Regions from separate parts of the Streptomyces sp. NPDC006711 genome, predicted to be linked through region 1. Evidence: riboswitches for the same ligand, from Rfam matches in the RefSeq annotation. Region 1 holds a riboswitch; each other region holds the start of a gene.
The links. Region 1 has a riboswitch for cobalamin ahead of ACFYM2_RS24125 (ribonucleoside-diphosphate reductase subunit alpha). Riboswitches for the same ligand answer to the same signal wherever they lie in the genome.
Positions count from the first base shown of each region.

Region 2: it holds a riboswitch for cobalamin, as region 1 does, so the genes downstream of both, ACFYM2_RS20000 (ABC transporter substrate-binding protein) here and ACFYM2_RS24125 (ribonucleoside-diphosphate reductase subunit alpha) in region 1, are expected to answer to the same signal.
Region 3: it holds a riboswitch for cobalamin, as region 1 does, so the genes downstream of both, ACFYM2_RS16635 (cobalamin biosynthesis protein) here and ACFYM2_RS24125 (ribonucleoside-diphosphate reductase subunit alpha) in region 1, are expected to answer to the same signal.
Region 4: it holds a riboswitch for cobalamin, as region 1 does, so the genes downstream of both, ACFYM2_RS26960 (HoxN/HupN/NixA family nickel/cobalt transporter) here and ACFYM2_RS24125 (ribonucleoside-diphosphate reductase subunit alpha) in region 1, are expected to answer to the same signal.

Region 1 covers NZ_JBIAGO010000013.1:84,464-88,588, forward strand. The annotation lists gene mctP (monocarboxylate uptake permease MctP) at 1-1,282, shown strand, start outside; gene ACFYM2_RS24120 (Uma2 family endonuclease) at 1,344-1,928, opposite strand; cobalamin riboswitch at 2,031-2,171, shown strand; gene ACFYM2_RS24125 (ribonucleoside-diphosphate reductase subunit alpha) at 2,297-4,125, shown strand, end outside.
Region 2 covers NZ_JBIAGO010000009.1:157,258-161,382, reverse strand. The annotation lists gene ACFYM2_RS20010 (amino acid permease) at 1-629, shown strand, start outside; gene ACFYM2_RS20005 (M67 family metallopeptidase) at 716-1,138, shown strand; cobalamin riboswitch at 1,231-1,378, shown strand; gene ACFYM2_RS20000 (ABC transporter substrate-binding protein) at 1,416-2,390, shown strand; gene ACFYM2_RS19995 (FecCD family ABC transporter permease) at 2,449-3,477, shown strand; gene ACFYM2_RS19990 (ABC transporter ATP-binding protein) at 3,474-4,125, shown strand, end outside.
Region 3 covers NZ_JBIAGO010000007.1:62,177-66,301, forward strand. The annotation lists gene ACFYM2_RS16625 (anion permease) at 1-1,259, shown strand, start outside; gene ACFYM2_RS16630 (hypothetical protein) at 1,293-1,514, shown strand; cobalamin riboswitch at 1,651-1,792, shown strand; gene ACFYM2_RS16635 (cobalamin biosynthesis protein) at 1,887-2,843, shown strand; gene ACFYM2_RS16640 (cobyric acid synthase) at 2,825-4,125, shown strand, end outside.
Region 4 covers NZ_JBIAGO010000016.1:106,873-110,997, forward strand. The annotation lists gene ACFYM2_RS26945 (hypothetical protein) at 1-503, shown strand, start outside; gene ACFYM2_RS26950 (hypothetical protein) at 874-1,185, shown strand; gene ACFYM2_RS26955 (hypothetical protein) at 1,355-1,609, shown strand; gene ACFYM2_RS26960 (HoxN/HupN/NixA family nickel/cobalt transporter) at 1,640-2,746, opposite strand; cobalamin riboswitch at 2,774-2,991, opposite strand; gene ACFYM2_RS26965 (ArsR/SmtB family transcription factor) at 3,166-3,555, shown strand; gene ACFYM2_RS26970 (hypothetical protein) at 3,596-3,877, opposite strand; gene ACFYM2_RS26975 (arsenate reductase family protein) at 3,996-4,125, shown strand, end outside.

The DNA of each region.
Region 1 (4,125 bases):
CACCACCTCGGACTTCGTCCGTGGCCGGTTCGGCTCCAAGGGCCTCTCGCTGGCGGTCGCCATCACCGGCATCCTCGCCACGATGCCCTACATCGCGCTCCAACTGGTCGGCATCCAGGCCGTGTTGGACGTCATGGGCGTAGGCGGCGAATCGAGCAACTGGTTCGTCAAGGACCTGCCGCTGCTCATCGCCTTCGCGGTGCTCGCCGCGTACACCTACTCATCGGGCCTGCGCGCGCCCGCGCTGATCGCGTTCGTGAAGGACGGTCTGATCTACCTCGTCATCGTGGTGGCGATCATCTACATCCCGATCAAGCTGGGCGGCTTCGACGCCATCTTCAGCGCGGCGCAGCACAAGTTCGCCGGGCCGCCCGGGGGCAAGCCGACCGGGGCGCTCGTGCCCGGCGAGAAGAGCCAGTGGACGTACGCCACGCTCGCGCTGGGCTCGGCGCTCGCGCTGTTCATGTATCCGCACTCGATCACGGCCACGCTCTCCTCGCGCAGCCGCAACGTCATCCGCCGCAACACCACGATCCTGCCGCTGTACTCGCTGATGCTGGGCCTGCTCGCACTGCTCGGCTTCATGGCGATCGCGGCCGGCGTCAAGGTCACCAACGGGCAGCTGGCCATCCCGCAGCTCTTCGAGGACATGTTCCCCGACTGGTTCGCGGGCGTCGCCTTCGCGGCGATCGGCATCGGCGCGCTCGTGCCGGCCGCCATCATGTCCATCGCGGCGGCGAACCTCTTCACCCGCAACATCTACAAGGACTTCATCAAGCCCGACGCGACGCCCTCGCAGGAGGCCAAGGTCTCCAAGCTGGTCTCGCTGGTGGTGAAGGTCGGCGCGCTGGTCTTCGTCCTGACCATGGACAAGACCGTGGCCATCAACTTCCAGCTCCTGGGCGGCATCTGGATCCTCCAGACCTTCCCGGCCCTGGTCGGCGGCCTGTTCACGCGCTGGTTCCACCGCTGGGCGCTGCTCGCGGGCTGGGCGGTCGGCATGGTCTACGGCACGCTCGCCGCGTACGGGGTGGCCTCGCCCACGCAGAAGCACTTCGGCGGCTCCTCCAAGGAGATCCCGGGCATCGGCGAGATCGGCTACATCGGCCTCACCGCGTTCGTCCTGAACGTGGTGGTCACCGTGGTCCTCACCTTCGTCCTGCGCGCCGTGAAGGCCCCCGACGGCGTCGACGAGACCTCGCCTGAGGACTACACGGCGGACGCGGGCGACCCGGGCGTCGCAACCGAGCTGCCGCCGGCGACGGCGGGGGCGGCGCACTGAGGTTCCGCTGAACGACGAAGGGCCGTGGCACCCGGGGTGCCACGGCCCTTCGTCGTGTGGGTCAGCGCACCCAGTCCTTGAGCTGCTCGGTCTGGAGGGTGATCCCCACCGGCTCGGGAAGCTCGAGGTCCCGGCCGAAGGGGAGGGTGCGCACCGACGCGTACCGGTGGCCATCGGGCTCGCTGTATACGGAGACCTCGCACGCGGCCCGGTCGATCAGCAGATACAGGGGAATGCCGGTCTCGGCGTAAGCCTGCGGCTTCTCGACGTGGTCACGACGGTGCGTGTCGGAGTCCCACGAGGTCACCTCTACCACCATGAGGATCGATTCGGGGTCCACCCAGTCACCCTGTCCGACGAAGGCGTCGGATGGCGCGAGCGCCCCGTCCGGGATCGCTCGCCCCGCCCGGTACTGCTGAGCCTTGATCCCCTGCCCCGGATACAACCACAGCTCCGGCCGATGCTGTACGCAGATGCGCGTGAGCCACTGGATGATCCGCCCGTGGTCCCCGTCCGGCATGGCCTTGCTCCTGATGACCCCGTTGATGAATTCGAGCCGCGTCCCCTCCCTCTCACGGGCGGCTATGCGCGCGACGGCCTCGAAATCCTCCGTCAGCATGTGGGGCCGGTCAGTCGTCGCGGTCATGTCGGCTCGCCTCCTTCAGGGCTCTGTCACCGACGATAGCGGAGGCCCCTGACAGTCGGAGGCTGATCGGCCGACGACACAACATGTGGGGGGCGCCACCCACAGCGCCCCCCACATGTATGCTCGTCCTCGCTGTCGTCGCAGGGGAATCCGGTGCGAATCCGGAACTGTCCCGCAACGGTATGACTCGTACGGATACATACGGGTCGAGTCCGACAACCTGCCGACGGCGCTCCCGGTTCGACCGATCCGGGTGCCAGACGTCCGGGCCTCGCGGTTGGGCCGGTGGACGACGCGCTGAGGGCTGCCCCGACGCGCGCCGACGCCTCCCCCGAAGGCCCCGTGCCGAGCGAGGGAGTGCCCCCCACGTGACCATCGCCCCAGCGGATCCCGCTTCAGCGATCACCGATGAGCTCGCGGATGCCCCCGGGACCGCGCTGCTGCGGACCCTGACCGAGTTCACCGCCGACCTCCCGGACACCGACCCGGGCCGGGTCGCCGCCGCCGCGCTGCGGGGCCGCAACGCCCGTTCCGACGCGGCCGAGCTGCGCGAGCTGGCCACCGAGGCGGCCGCGGGGCTCATCTCCGAGGACCCGGCGTACTCCCGCCTCGCCGCCCGCCTCCTGACGGTCACCATCGCCGAAGAGGCCGCGAGCCAGGGCGCGGTGTCGTTCTCCGCCTCCGTCGAGACCGGTCACCGCGAGGGTCTGATCGCCGACCGCACCCTCGCGTTCGTCCGCGCCCACGCCGCCCGCCTGGACGCCCTGGTGGACGCCGCGCTCGCCGACGGCGCCGACGACCGCTTCGGCTACTTCGGCCTGCGCACCCTCTTCTCCCGCTACCTGCTGCGCCACCCGATCACCCGCAAGGTCGTCGAGACCCCCCAGCACTTCATGCTGCGTGTGGCGTCCGGCCTCGCCGAGGACGAGTCGGCGCGCGCCCTGGACGAAGTGGCGTCCCTGTACGGCCTGATGAGCCGCCTGGACTACCTGCCGTCCTCCCCCACGCTCTTCAACTCCGGCACCCGCCACCCCCAGATGTCGTCCTGCTACCTGCTCGACTCGCCGCTGGACGAGCTGGACTCCATCTACGACCGCTACCACCAGGTGGCGCGGCTCTCGAAGCACGCGGGCGGCATCGGACTCTCCTACTCCCGGGTGCGTGGGCGCGGTTCGCTGATCCGGGGCACCAACGGCCACTCCAACGGCATCGTCCCCTTCCTCAAGACCCTGGACGCCTCGGTCGCCGCGGTCAACCAGGGCGGGCGGCGCAAGGGCGCGGCCGCGGTGTACCTGGAGACCTGGCACTCCGACATCGAGGAGTTCCTTGAGCTGCGCGACAACACCGGCGAGGACCAGCGCCGTACGCACAACCTGAACCTCGCGCACTGGATCCCCGACGAGTTCATGCGCCGCGTGGACGCCGACGGCACCTGGTCGCTGTTCTCGCCGGCCGACGTGCCCGAGCTCGTGGACCTGTGGGGCGAGGAGTTCGACGCCGCCTACCGCAAGGCCGAGGCCGCCGGGCTCGCCCGCAAGACCATGCCCGCGCGCGATCTGTACGGCCGCATGATGCGCACCCTCGCGCAGACCGGCAACGGCTGGATGACGTTCAAGGACGCCTCCAACCGCACCGCCAACCAGACGGCTGAGCCGGGCCACACGGTGCACTCCTCCAACCTGTGCACCGAGATCCTTGAGGTGACCGACGACGGCGAGACGGCCGTGTGCAACCTCGGCTCGGTCAACCTCGGCGCGTTCGTGGACACCGAGTCCCAGGGCATCGACTGGGAGCGCCTTGACGACGCCGTCCGCACCGCGGTGACCTTCCTCGACCGGGTCGTCGACATCAACTTCTACCCGACCGAGCAGGCCGGCCGCTCCAACGCCCGGTGGCGCCCGGTGGGCCTGGGCGCGATGGGCCTCCAGGACGTCTTCTTCAAGCTGCGCCTGCCCTTCGACTCCCCCGAGGCGAGGGCCCTGTCGACGAAGCTGTCCGAGCGGATCATGCTGACCGCGTACGAGGCCTCCGCCGACCTCGCCGAGAGGTCGGGACCGCTGCCGGCGTGGGACAAGACCCGCACGGCGCGCGGCGTGCTGCACCCCGACCACTACGACGTCGAGCTGAACTGGCCGGAGCGCTGGGCCGCCCTGCGCGAGCGGATCGCCGCGGTCGGCATGCGCAACTCGCTGCTGCT
Region 2 (4,125 bases), on a different contig from region 1:
TCATGATCCTCTCGGTCGTCCCGTGGCACGAGTTCCAGCCCGGCGTGAGTCCCTTCGTCGCCGCGTTCCAGAAGATGGGCCTCGGCGTCGGCGCGGGCATCGTCAACTTCGTCGTGCTGACCGCCGCGCTCTCCTCCTGCAACTCCGGCATGTACTCCACCGGCCGCATGCTGCGCGACCTCGCGCTCAACGGCCAGGGCCCCAAGGTCTTCACCAAGCTCACCAGGAGCGGCACCCCGCTGGTGGGCACCTCGGTCTCCGCCGGGCTCATGCTGGTCGGTGTCTGGATCAACTACGTCGCGCCCGGCAAGGCCTTCGACTACGTCGTCTCCTTCGCCACGATCTCCGGCATGTGGGCCTGGATCATGATCCTGGTCTGCCAGATCCGCTACCGCGCCAAGTCCGACCGCGGCGAACTGCCGCAGTCCACCTTCCGCGCCCCCGGAGCCCCGTGGACCAGCTGGTTCGCGCTGCTCTTCATCGGCATGGTCATCGTCATGATGGGCATCGACAAGGACTCCCGCGTCTCGCTGTACTGCGCGCCGCTGTGGGCCCTGATCCTGGGCGTCTCCTACCTGGTCCTCAAGGCCAAGAACCCCGAGAACAAGGCGTTCGCCAAGCGCGTCTGACCCCGCTGACCGGCACGTTCTCACCATGTGGGCCGCCGCGTATCGCCACTCGATACGCGGCGGCCCCTTTGCTTATCCTTGCCGACATGCTGACCCTCACCCAGGCCCTGTACGACCAGCTCGTCGCGCACGCCCGCGCCGACCACCCCGACGAGGCGTGCGGTGTGGTCGCGGGCCCGGCCGGCACCGGCCGCCCCGAGCGCTTCATCCCCATGCTGAACGCGGCCCGCTCGCCCACGTTCTACGAGTTCGACTCGCAGGACCTCCTCAAGCTCTACCGCGAGATGGACGACCGCGACGAGGAGCCGGTGATCGTCTACCACTCCCACACCGCGACCGAGGCCTACCCCTCGCGCACCGACGTGTCCTACGCCAACGAGCCCGGCGCGCACTACGTCCTGGTGTCCACTGCGGACACCGACGGCGCGGGCGAGTTCCAGTTCCGCTCGTACCGCATCGTGGACGGTGTGATCACGGAGGAAGACGTCAAGGTCGTCGAGGCCTACTGAGCCAGGCCCACTGAGCCAGGCCTACTGAGTCACCCCCGGGCGCCGTGACGGATGGCGCGTACCGATCGAAATTCGCGCATATCGAAATTCGCGCATACTGTCCGTACGAAATTTTGATCATCGGGCGGCAGGACCCAGGAAGCCGGTGCGAATCCGGCACGGTCCCGCCACTGTGACCGGCCCCGGGGGACCCCCCTCGGAGCCGGAAGCCAGGAACTGACCTGCCGCCTTCTCCCATCGACAGGGGACGTGGAAATCCCCTTGGAGGAGCGCAGCCATGCTCTGGCGCCGCGCGGCACTCGCCGCCGCCCTGCTGTTCCCGCTCGCCGCGTGCACGACGCGGCCGCAGCCCGAGGCCACGGGCGCTACGGCCCCCGGCTTCCCGTACACCGTCACCAACTGCGGCGTGCGCACCACGTTCACCGCGCCTCCCAAGCGGGCCGTCACGATGAACCAGCACGCCACCGAGGTGATGCTGGAGCTCGGCCTCGCCAAGTCCCTTGCCGGGACGGCCTACTTGGACGACAAGGTACTGCCGAAGTACGAGGCGGCCTACCGCTCGGTCCCGGTCCTGGCCGCCGAGTACCCCTCCTACGAAAAGCTCCTGGCCGCCGGCCCCGACTACGTCTACGGCGGTTACGCCTCGGCCTTCGCCGCGGGCGAGGGCCGAAGCCGCGAAGCCCTCGCCAAGAGCGGCATCAAGTCCCGCCTCAACGTGGAGAACTGCCCCCGCGCCGACGCGACCACGATGGACGACGTGTACGAGGAGGTCACCGAGGTCGGCCGCACCTTCGGGGTGCCCGAGCGGGCCCAGACGTGGATACGCTCGGCCCAGGAGGCCAACGAGCGTACCCGGACGGCGCTTTCGGGCCGGGAGCCGGTGCCGGTGTTCGTCTACGACAGCGGCGACAAGACGGCGTTCACGGCCGGCGGCAAGGGCATCGGCAACGACATCGTGACGCGGGCGGGCGGACGCAACATCTTCGCCGACGACCTGAAGACGGCCTCCTTCGGCGACGCGAGCTGGGAGGACGTGGTGGCCCGCGCCCCGAAGACCATCCTCATCCTGGACTACGGCGGCACGAGCGTGGAGGCCAAGAAGAAGCGCCTGCGCGACGACCCGGCGCTCGCCTCGGTGCCCGCCGTCAAGAACAACAGCTTCGCGGTCCTCGCGCTGTCCGACATGGTGACGGGCGTACGGGCCCCGGACGCGGTGGCCAAGCTGGCCGCGCAGCTCGGGGCGGGAGCATGAGGGGGCGCCACCACGCGGGCCCGCAGCCCCGTCCCGCCGGTCGAGAAGGAGCCCGCCGGTGACCCCCCGCCGGCGCTACCTCGCGCTGCTCGGCGGCCTGACCCTCGTGCTCCTGGCCGGCGCCACCGCCGGGCTCGCGCTCGGCTCGGTACGGATACCGGCGGGCGAGGTGTGGGCCATCGTCACCGGCGCCGCCGAACCCGGCCCCTACCGCACCATCGTGCTGGACGTCAGAGCCCCCCGGGTCGTGCTCGGCGCGGTCACCGGCGCCGGTCTCGCCGTCATCGGCACCACCCTCCAGGCCCTCGTGCGCAATCCGCTCGCCGATCCCTTCCTGCTGGGCGTCTCCAGCGGAGCCTCCGCGGGGGCCGTCGCCGTGATCGTCCTCGGGGCCGGCGCCGGGGTGGCCACCACCGTCGCCCTGCCCGCCGCCGCCTTCGCCGGAGCCCTCACCGCCCTCGTCCTCGTCTACGCGCTCGCCCGGCGCGCCGGCTCCCTGGCGGGCGGGCGCCTGGTGCTGGCCGGGGTCGCCGTCTCCTACGTCCTGTCCGCGCTCACCAGCCTGATCCTGGTCACATCGGCCAGCGCCGAACACGTCACGGAAGTCCTGCACTGGACACTCGGCGGACTCGGCGGCGCCCGCTGGGACATGCTCGCTCTGCCCGCGCTCGCCCTCGCCGCGGGCACCCTGCTCCTGATCGCCCTGGCCCGCCCGCTGGACCTGCTGCTCGTCGGCGAGGAGGGCGCCACCGTGCTCGGCCTCGACACCGGGCGCTTCCGCGCGGCCGCCTTCGTGCTGGCATCGCTGCTCACCGGCGTCCTCGTCGCGTACACCGGGTCGATCGGCTTCGTCGGCCTGATGGTGCCGCACGCCGCCCGCATGGCCGTCGGCGCCGCCCACCGCGCCCTGCTGCCCGTCGCGGCCCTGGGCGGCGCCGCCTTCCTCGTCCTGGCCGACCTGGCGGCCCGCACGGTCGCCGCGCCCCAGGACATCCCCGTCGGCGTCCTCACCGCGCTCACCGGCGGCCCCTTCTTCCTGTGGATGCTGCGCGGACACGGCGCCCGCGCGGAAGGCGGCCCCGCATGACCACGCTGCGCGCCCAATCGCTCTCGTACACCACCCCCCAGGGCCGCGCCCTGCTGCACGACATCACCCTGCACGCCGCCGACGGCGAGACCGTCGGCCTGGTCGGGCCCAACGGCAGCGGCAAGACCACACTGCTGCGCTGCGTCTACGCCACCCTGCGCCCCACCTCGGGCCGCGTCCTGCTCGACGGCGCCGACCTGCACGCCCTGCCGGCCAGGGCCCGCGCCCGCCGGCTCGCGACCGTCCCGCAGGACGCCGACGCCGGCGGCATCGAACTGAGCGTGCGGGAGATCGTCGCCATGGGCTGCTCCCCGCACCACCGCTTCTGGGAGGCCGACACCGCCGCCGACGACGCCCTCGTACGCGACGCGCTGGCACGCCTCGGCATCGCGAACCTCGCCGCCCGCCCCTTCCCGTCCCTGTCCGGCGGTGAACGCCGGCGCGCCCTGGTCGCCCGCGCCCTCGTACAGCAGCCTGACCTCATCGTCCTGGACGAGCCGACCAACCATCTCGACATCCGCTACCAGCTCGAAGTGCTCTCCCTGGTAAGGGAGTTGGGCACCGTCAACCTGCTCGCCCTGCACGATCTGAACCTGGCCGCGCAGTACTGCGACCGCCTCTGCGTCCTGGCGGACGGCCGGATCGTCG
Region 3 (4,125 bases), on a different contig from region 1:
TCGTGACAGCTCTAGTGTTCGATTTCACGAACGGTTTCCACGACACCGCCAACGCGATGGCCACCACCATCTCGACCGGCGCCCTGAAGCCCAAGACGGCGGTCGCCATGTCCGCCGCGCTCAACCTGGTCGGCGCGTTCCTGTCGGTGGAGGTCGCCAAGACGATCTCCGGCGGGATCATCGACGAAAAGGGAATCCGCACCGAGGTCATCTTCGCGGCCCTGGTCGGCGCCATCCTGTGGAACCTGCTGACCTGGCTGCTCGGGCTGCCCTCCAGCTCGTCGCACGCCCTGTTCGGCGGCCTCATCGGCGCCGCGGTCATGTCGGCCGGCTGGTCCTCGGTCCACGGCTCCACCGTCGTCACCAAGGTGCTGCTGCCCGCCGTCGCCGCCCCGGTCGTCGCCGGCATCGCCGCGATGCTGGCCACCAGGCTCACCTACCGGCTCAACCGGAACACCGACGAGAAGGCCACCGCCAAGGGTTACCGCGTGGGCCAGATCGCCTCGGCCGGTCTCGTCTCGCTCGCCCACGGCACCAACGACGCCCAGAAGACGATGGGCATCATCACCCTCGCCCTGGTCACCGGCGGCGTGCTGCACCCGGGCGCCAACCCCCCGCTGTGGGTCATCGTCTCGGCGGGCCTGGCCATCGCCCTTGGCACCTACCTCGGCGGCTGGCGCATCATCCGCACCCTGGGCAAGGGCCTGACCGAGCTGCGCCCGCCGCAGGGCTTCGCCGCCCAGACCGGCGCCGCCACCGTTATCCTGGCCTCCTCGCACATCGGCTTCTCGCTCTCCACCACCCAGGTCTGCTCCGGCTCGGTCATGGGCGCGGGCCTCGGCCGCAAGGGCGGTGTGGTCCGCTGGTCCACCGCGACCCGGATGGCCGTCGCCTGGATCCTGACGCTCCCGGCCGCCGCCGTCGTCGGAGCGGGCGCGGAGTTCCTGACCCAGCAGGGCCCCTGGGGCATCGCCGCCGTCGCCGTCCTCCTGATCGCCGGCTCGGGCATCATCTGGAAGCTCTCGCGCCGCCGGCCGGTCGGCCACGACGACGTCACCGCCGACGTCACCGCCGACAAGACCGCTCCGGCCGACGCAGAGCCCGCCGGTGTCATCACCACCGCGATCGCCGCCGTCTCCCCGCCGCCCACCGGCGTCCTGCTCTCCGCCGCCGACCTCGCGGTCGGCGACCTCAGGGCCACGATCCAGGCCCCGGCCCCGGTGGCCCCCGCCGACCCGCCCACCCCGGCCGCGGTCTGACCGGCACCGACCAGGTACAGGTAAGGAATCCTCATGCACATCGACTGGGCGGCCCTCGGCTCCGTCTTCGGCGTCAGCCTCGCGGTGACCGTCGGCCTGGTGGGCCTGTTCACCCTCGGCGTCGTCGGCCTCGCCAAGCGGGAGGCCGCGACCTCGGGATCCGGCAACGTGCTGGTGGCCCGCACCACCGCGTACGCCTGCTTCGCGCTCTGCGCTGCGGCCGTGGCGTACGGGATCCATCTGATCGTCGCCTGACCCGGCGCCCGGGGCCCCACGGGGCACTTCCCGGCGCCGCGCGCACCCCGCGAACCGCCCTTCGGCCCCCGGCCGGAGGGCGCTCGCGTGTGCGCCGGGACACGCTCTCGCGCCGCAGGTCAACGGCAAGTTGACGGCTGTTCTCGGACCGTGGTGGACTGCACCGGCCAGCTACGGCGGCAGGAGAGGAAGCCGGTGCGAATCCGGCGCGGTCCCGCCACTGTCACCGGGGAGCGATCCCCGCGAGCCAGGAACTCTCACCGCCGGTCACGTCGAACCAGGGCGCGGACACCCTGAGTGAGGACACACCGCCATGCGCGCCTGCCCACCGAGACTTTCCGGCCCCTTCCGCGACGCCCCGGCGCGCTGAGCATGCGGGCCGATCGCACCTTCGCCCACGGCGTCACCGCCGGTCTCGTCGCCGACCTCCTGCTCGGCGACCCGCGCCGGGGCCATCCGGTCGCCGCGTTCGGCCGGGCCTCGGCCGCCGTGGAGCGCGCGCTGTGGCGCGACCACCGGGGCCGGGGCGCGCTGCACACCCTGATCTGCGCGGGCGGCGCCACCGCTGGCGCGGCCCTCCTCTCCCGTGCCCTGCGCGGCCGCCCCCGCGCGAGCCTGGCCCTGACCGCCGCCGCCACCTGGACCGTGGTCGGCGGCACCTCGCTCGGCCGCGAGGCCCGGGCCATCGGGGGTGCGCTCGCCGCCGGCGACCTGGCGGCGGCCCGCGAGCGCCTGCCGCATCTGTGCGGCCGCGACCCGCGGTCCCTGGACGCCGACGGCGTCGCGCGGGCGGTGGTCGAGTCGGTCGCCGAGAACACCTCCGACGCCGTCGTCGGGGCCCTGGTGTGGGGCGCGCTCGCGGGCGTGCCCGGTCTCGTGGGTTTCCGGGCGGTCAACACGCTGGACGCGATGGTCGGGCACAAGTCGGATAAGTACCGCAAATATGGCTGGGCTTCGGCACGCCTCGACGACGTGGCGGGCTGGCCGGGTGCCCGGCTCACCGCCGTCCTCGCGGCGCTCGCGGGCCCCGACCCCCGGGGCGCGGTACGGGCCTGGCGCGCCGACGCGGGCCGCCACCCCAGCCCCAACGCGGGCCCGGTCGAGGCCGCGTTCGCCGGCGCGCTCGGCGTGCGGCTCGGCGGCACGCTCTCCTACGCGGGGCGCATGGAGCATCGGCCGGTCCTGAACGCGCCGGGCCGGGCCGTCACCGTCGCGGACATCGAACGGGCCGTACGGCTCTCGCGCCGGGTCAGCTGGCTGACGCTGGCCGCCGCCGTGGCGACGAGGGCCGCTGTGAGGAAGGGACGTACATGGGTGGCGGGCTGCTGATCGCGGGCACGACATCGGACGCGGGCAAGAGCGTCGTGACGGCCGGGATCTGCCGGTGGCTGGTGCGCCGGGGCGTCAAGGTCGCGCCGTTCAAGGGCCAGAACATGTCGCTGAACTCGTTCGTCACGCGTGAGGGCGCGGAGATCGGCCGGGCCCAGGCGATGCAGGCACAGGCCGCCCGGGTGGAGCCGAGCGCGCTGATGAATCCGGTGCTGCTCAAGCCCGGCAGCGACCGCTCGAGCCAGGTCGTCCTGATGGGCAGGCCCGTCGGCGAGCTGAGCGCCCGCGGGTTCTTCGGGTCCCCGGGCCCCGCGTCCGCCACCGCGCCGCACCGGGGCGGCCGCGAGGCGCTGCTCGGCACCGTACTGGACTGCCTGGCCGAGCTGCGGGCCACGTATGACGCCGTGATCTGCGAAGGCGCGGGCAGTCCGGCCGAGATCAACCTGCGGCGCACCGACATCGTCAACATGGGCATCGCGCGGGCCGCCCGGCTGCCGGTCGTGGTGGTCGGCGACATCGACCGGGGCGGCGTCTTCGCCTCGTTCTTCGGCACGACGGCGCTCCTGAGCCCCGAGGACCAGGCGCTGGTCGCCGGCTACGTCGTCAACAAGTTCCGGGGCGATGTGACGCTGCTTGAGCCCGGCATCGAAATGCTGCGCGGCCTCACCGGACGCCACACCTACGGGATCCTGCCCTACGCCCACGGCCTCGGCATCGACGAGGAGGACGGGCTCAGGGTGTCGATGCGCGGCGCCGTGCGCGAGTCGGTGGTGGCGCCGCCCGTCGGCGAGGACGTGCTGCGGATCGCGGTGTGCGCGGTGCCGCTGATGAGCAACTTCACCGACGTGGACGCCCTTGCCGCCGAGCCCGGCGTCGTCGTGCGGTTCGTGGACCGGCCCGAGGAACTGGCCGACGCCGACCTCGTGGTGGTGCCGGGCACGCGCGGCACCGTGCGCGCCCTGGAGTGGCTGCGCGAGCGCGGTCTGGCCGCCGAGATCGCCCGCCGGGCCGCCGAGGGCCGCCCTGTGCTCGGGATCTGCGGCGGGTTCCAGTTGCTCGGTGAGCACATCGAGGACGACGTCGAGTCACGGGCGGGCTCGGTGCCCGGGCTCGGCCTGCTGCCGGTGCGGGTGCGGTTCGCCGCCGAGAAGACCCTGGCGCGGCCCGTCGGCACGGCGCTGGGCGAGCGCGTCGAGGGGTACGAGATCCACCACGGCGTCGCCCAAGTCCTGGGCGGGGAGCCCTTCTTGGACGGCTGCCGGTCCGGCGCGGTGTGGGGCAC
Region 4 (4,125 bases), on a different contig from region 1:
CGACTGCGGCCCAGGTCACCGTCGCCCGGTCGGATGGAGGGCCCATTCGTCTGCCGTCGGCCCGCGACAACGAGGTGCTGCTGTGGAAACGGGTTCCAGGAGGTTCCTCGCGCGACGAACAGCAGGAGGCCGAGGACTGGACGGCGTCACGGGGAATCGAGGATCTGCGGGTGCGTGACCTTCTGTTCAGCCGCTTGCTTCGCTGCCCGGAACTGGTCAATGGAACGGCGGCGCCCCATGGGTTCGCCAACTGCTACACCCATCACCCCGGCGACCTTGTGATCGAATGGTGTTGCGGAGAATCCGTGGAAGCGCTCTGCGCGCACCTCCTGGCCCACGGCTTCGCCGACGACGTACCCCGAGCCGACGCGATCAGACTGTTCTCCCAGCACTCCGCCCAGTTCGGCCGTGCCACGGTCATCCTCAATCGTCACGCGTCATGTCTGTACGGTCGGCACGCGCAGGAAATCACCCGTTCCATCAGGGAGGGGTACGCGTCATGACCCTGTCCGGGGTGGCGCTCGTGCTCCCGGCCTGCATGGCGCTGGCAATAGTCGCGCGTTACCTGCGCGATCTCGCCGTGCTCCGCCAGTTGGAACGCCTTCTGCGGGGGTGCGATGAGACACAGAGAGTGGAAGTCTGCCGGATCTTGGCCTCGTCGCTGCGCAGCGGTGTGCAGTCTGAGAACACCGCGCCGCCCGATCAAGCATGTCACCGGTAGGAGGCCACCCGCTCCGATCCTGCTTGCACGCAGTCAGCCCCCGCAGCACGCCACCGTCCTGTCGAGCGGCGGGGCCAGGAGCGACGCGGTTGCCTTGGTTCGTGCGGAAGATGAGGAGCCGCCGGGCTGGGGGCGCTGCTCCTGCTCCCCGCGTGCCGCAGCGCGTCGCCGGGGTGAAGGCCGCCCGCGTGCACTACGAGGCGTCGCGGGCGATGAGCACGGAGCGCCGCGCGCTGAACTTGCTGCGGTGGTTCGGGCTCGACAAGGGCACCGCCGGCCAGCTGCGCTCCCGCACGATGGCGCACTCCATGCTCGACCGGTTCCGGACGATCGGCGGGCCGGTGGACGCGGCCGCCGACAAGGCCGTGCACCTCCTACTCGGTACTTGGCACGCTCGCGGGCGGGCTCGCGGCCGGCGTGGTGTGGGTCGCGCCGGCCTGGCTGCTCGGGCCGGATGTCGGTAGCTGACGCCTCCGGCACCGGACGTCGTACGGGCCGAGGCCCTGACGTACCGCTGTCCCGGCAGCGAGGGGCCCGCCCTGAAGAAGGACATTTTTGAGTGTGCAAGGGCGGAGTGCTCGTAGGCGCCGGAGTGGGCGGCCGCACGGCGTACCGACGCGTCGTCCCACCAGCGTGCTCGACGCCAGGGCCGAGCACCTTATCTTCCCCGGACTGCGGAACGTCGTCCGGAACCGCGTGGTGGTCCTGGTGGCCCGCCGCCTGGCGAACGTCGCGGTCGCCGACGGCATCGTCATCCTTGGCCGGGGCCGGATCATTCAGGAGAGCACCTTCGTCGAACACACCGCCGCCGACGGCCTGTTCAGGGCGTTGTGGCTCCCGCAGAACGACTGCGGGGTGCCGGGCCCGCGAACGCCCGGTAAGGGGTGAGGGACGGGGGCCGGGGCCGGGCCGGCTAGCTCACGCCCCCGTCCCCGCCCACTTCTGCTCCACCTTCCCCAGCCGCCAGTACGCCAGCGCCGCCGCCCAGACCACCACGAACAGGCCGACGATGACGAAGCCCACGTTGTCCAGGTCCAGGGCCGCGATCCAGCCGCTGACCGGGTCGGTGAGGTCGAACTTCTCGTGGATGACGCCGACCAGTTCGATGGTGCCGATGAAGAACGCGACGGCGATCGAGAGGCCGGTGATGGTGAGGTTGTAGTAGACCTTGCGCACGGGGTTGGAGAACGCCCACTGGTAGGCGAAGTTCATGAACGTGCCGTCCAGCGTGTCGAACAGGCTCATCCCCGCGGCGAACAGCAGCGGCAGGCACAGGATGGCGTACCAGGGCAGTCCGGCGGCGGCGCCCGTGCCGGCCATGACCATCAGGGTGACCTCGGTCGCGGTGTCGAAGCCGAGGCCGAAGAGGAAGCCGAGCGGGAACATCTGGCCCGGCCGCGAGATGGACTTGGTGAAGCGGCCCAGGACGCGGTTCATGAACCCCCGCGAGTCCAGGTGCGCTTCGAGCTCCTTCTCGTCGTACGCGCCCGACCGCATCGCGCGGAACACCTTCAGGATGCCGAACAGGGCGACGAGGTTGAGCGCGGCGATGAGGTAGAGGAAGGATCCGGAGGCTGTGGTTCCGAGGACGCCGAGCACCTGGTGGGTGTCGGACTTCTCGTTCATGATGGTGCCCGCGAGCTGTGCGCCGCCGGCCACCAGGGCCGCCATGATGACGACGACGCTGGAGTGGCCGAGCGCGAACCAGAAGCCCACGGACACCGGCCGCTTGCCGTCGGCCATCAGCTTGCGGGTGGTGTTGTCGATGGCCGCGATGTGGTCGGCGTCGAAGGCGTGCCGCATGCCGAGCGTGTACGCGGTGATGCCGAGGCCGATGCCGTACGTCTTGGCGCCGACCGCGTAGTGCGCGGGGGCCACCAGGAGGAAGAGGATGCCGAACGCGGCCACGTGCAGGGCGGCTATCACCGCGAGCAACAGGCCGGTGCGGACGGTGTCCTCGCGGCGCCAGTGGAAGGCCGGTGAGGCGGCGCCCGCCTCGGCGGACGTGGGGGTGGACAGGGTCATGCGGTCACGCTCCAGCACCTCGTGGATCACTTCGTGAGATGCCGCGGCCGGTCTCCTGGCTGACGGGTGGGTGCGACCGCCCCGGCCTTCCCAGCCAGGTGGATCCTGGCCAGTGGCCCGCGAGGGGACGGCTGCTCCCCCGTGGAACCGATGGGGGAACCCGATCACAGTGGCGAGGGCCGCTCCGGTTTCCCACCGGTCTTCCCGAACACCACGGCCAGGTCACCCTAGACGCTGGAGAGTTGCCCGCACAGCTGCACAGCTGTGCAGGTATCGAAGATCACACGGCGCGTCCGCCGCAGCCGGGCCTCGTGAGGACCGGGCCCCCGGGCGGACCGGGGCTCGAACGCGCACGGCCCGGCTCGGACGCGCACGGCCCGGGGCTCGGACGCGCACCGCGCTCCTGCGAGGATGCCGGTATGCATCTCGTCCCCGCCGACCGCGCCGGCCACCGCACCATCGACGGCCACCGCGTGTGTGACGCCATCGCCGCGATCGGCGACCCCGCGCGCGTACGCTCCTGGGCCGACCGCTTCTCGCTGCTCGCCGACCCCAACCGGCTCGCCCTGCTGCTCGCGCTGCGCCGGGCCGGACCGCTGGCCGTCTCCGACCTGGCCGTCGCGACCGGCATGCGCGACCCGGCCGTCTCGCAGGCGCTGCGTCTGCTGCGGGCCGCCGGCGCGGTCGCCGGCGAGAAGGACGGGCGGGTGGTGCGCTACCGGGTGGTGGACGAGGCGACCGCGCGCCTGTTGGACCAGTACGCGATGACGCCCTCGGGGACCGGCCCCGGCCACGCCTCGACGGCATGACCGGGACCGGATGCGGCGACGGACCGGCCGCCGCCGGTGATCAGCGGCCGTCGTAGATCAGCGCGCGCACCATCCGGCACGTCGTCTCCGACGGCGGGTGGACGCCGATGAGGGCGGCGACGGTCCGTATCGTGCGGTCGGGCGCCTGCTCGGGCCGGTAGACGCCCGTGTCGAGCAGCGCGACGGCCAGGCGCATGGCCTTCAGGCGGCGGTTGTGCGACTCGTACCACGCGCGCGGACGCCCGGCGGGCAGCGGCACTTTGCGAAGGGGCGCGAGGGACAGCTGTTTCGGAGCGCGCGAGGTGAGTACGGCAGCGGTCATGGGCATCCTCCTGGGCAGTCGGGAACCCTCACTTACTGCCTCGATTTTACTGGGCACCACTGACAATCGGCCCTGGCCAGCGGCGCTTTGGGGACGTACTGCGGGTACTCTCGCGGGCATGGAGATCTGGATCAACCCGGCCTGTTCGAAGTGCCGCGGCGCGGTGAGCCTGCTCGACGCGGAGGGCGCCGACTACGCGGTGCGCCGCTACCTCGAAGACGTGCCGTCCCCGGACGAGATCCGGGCCG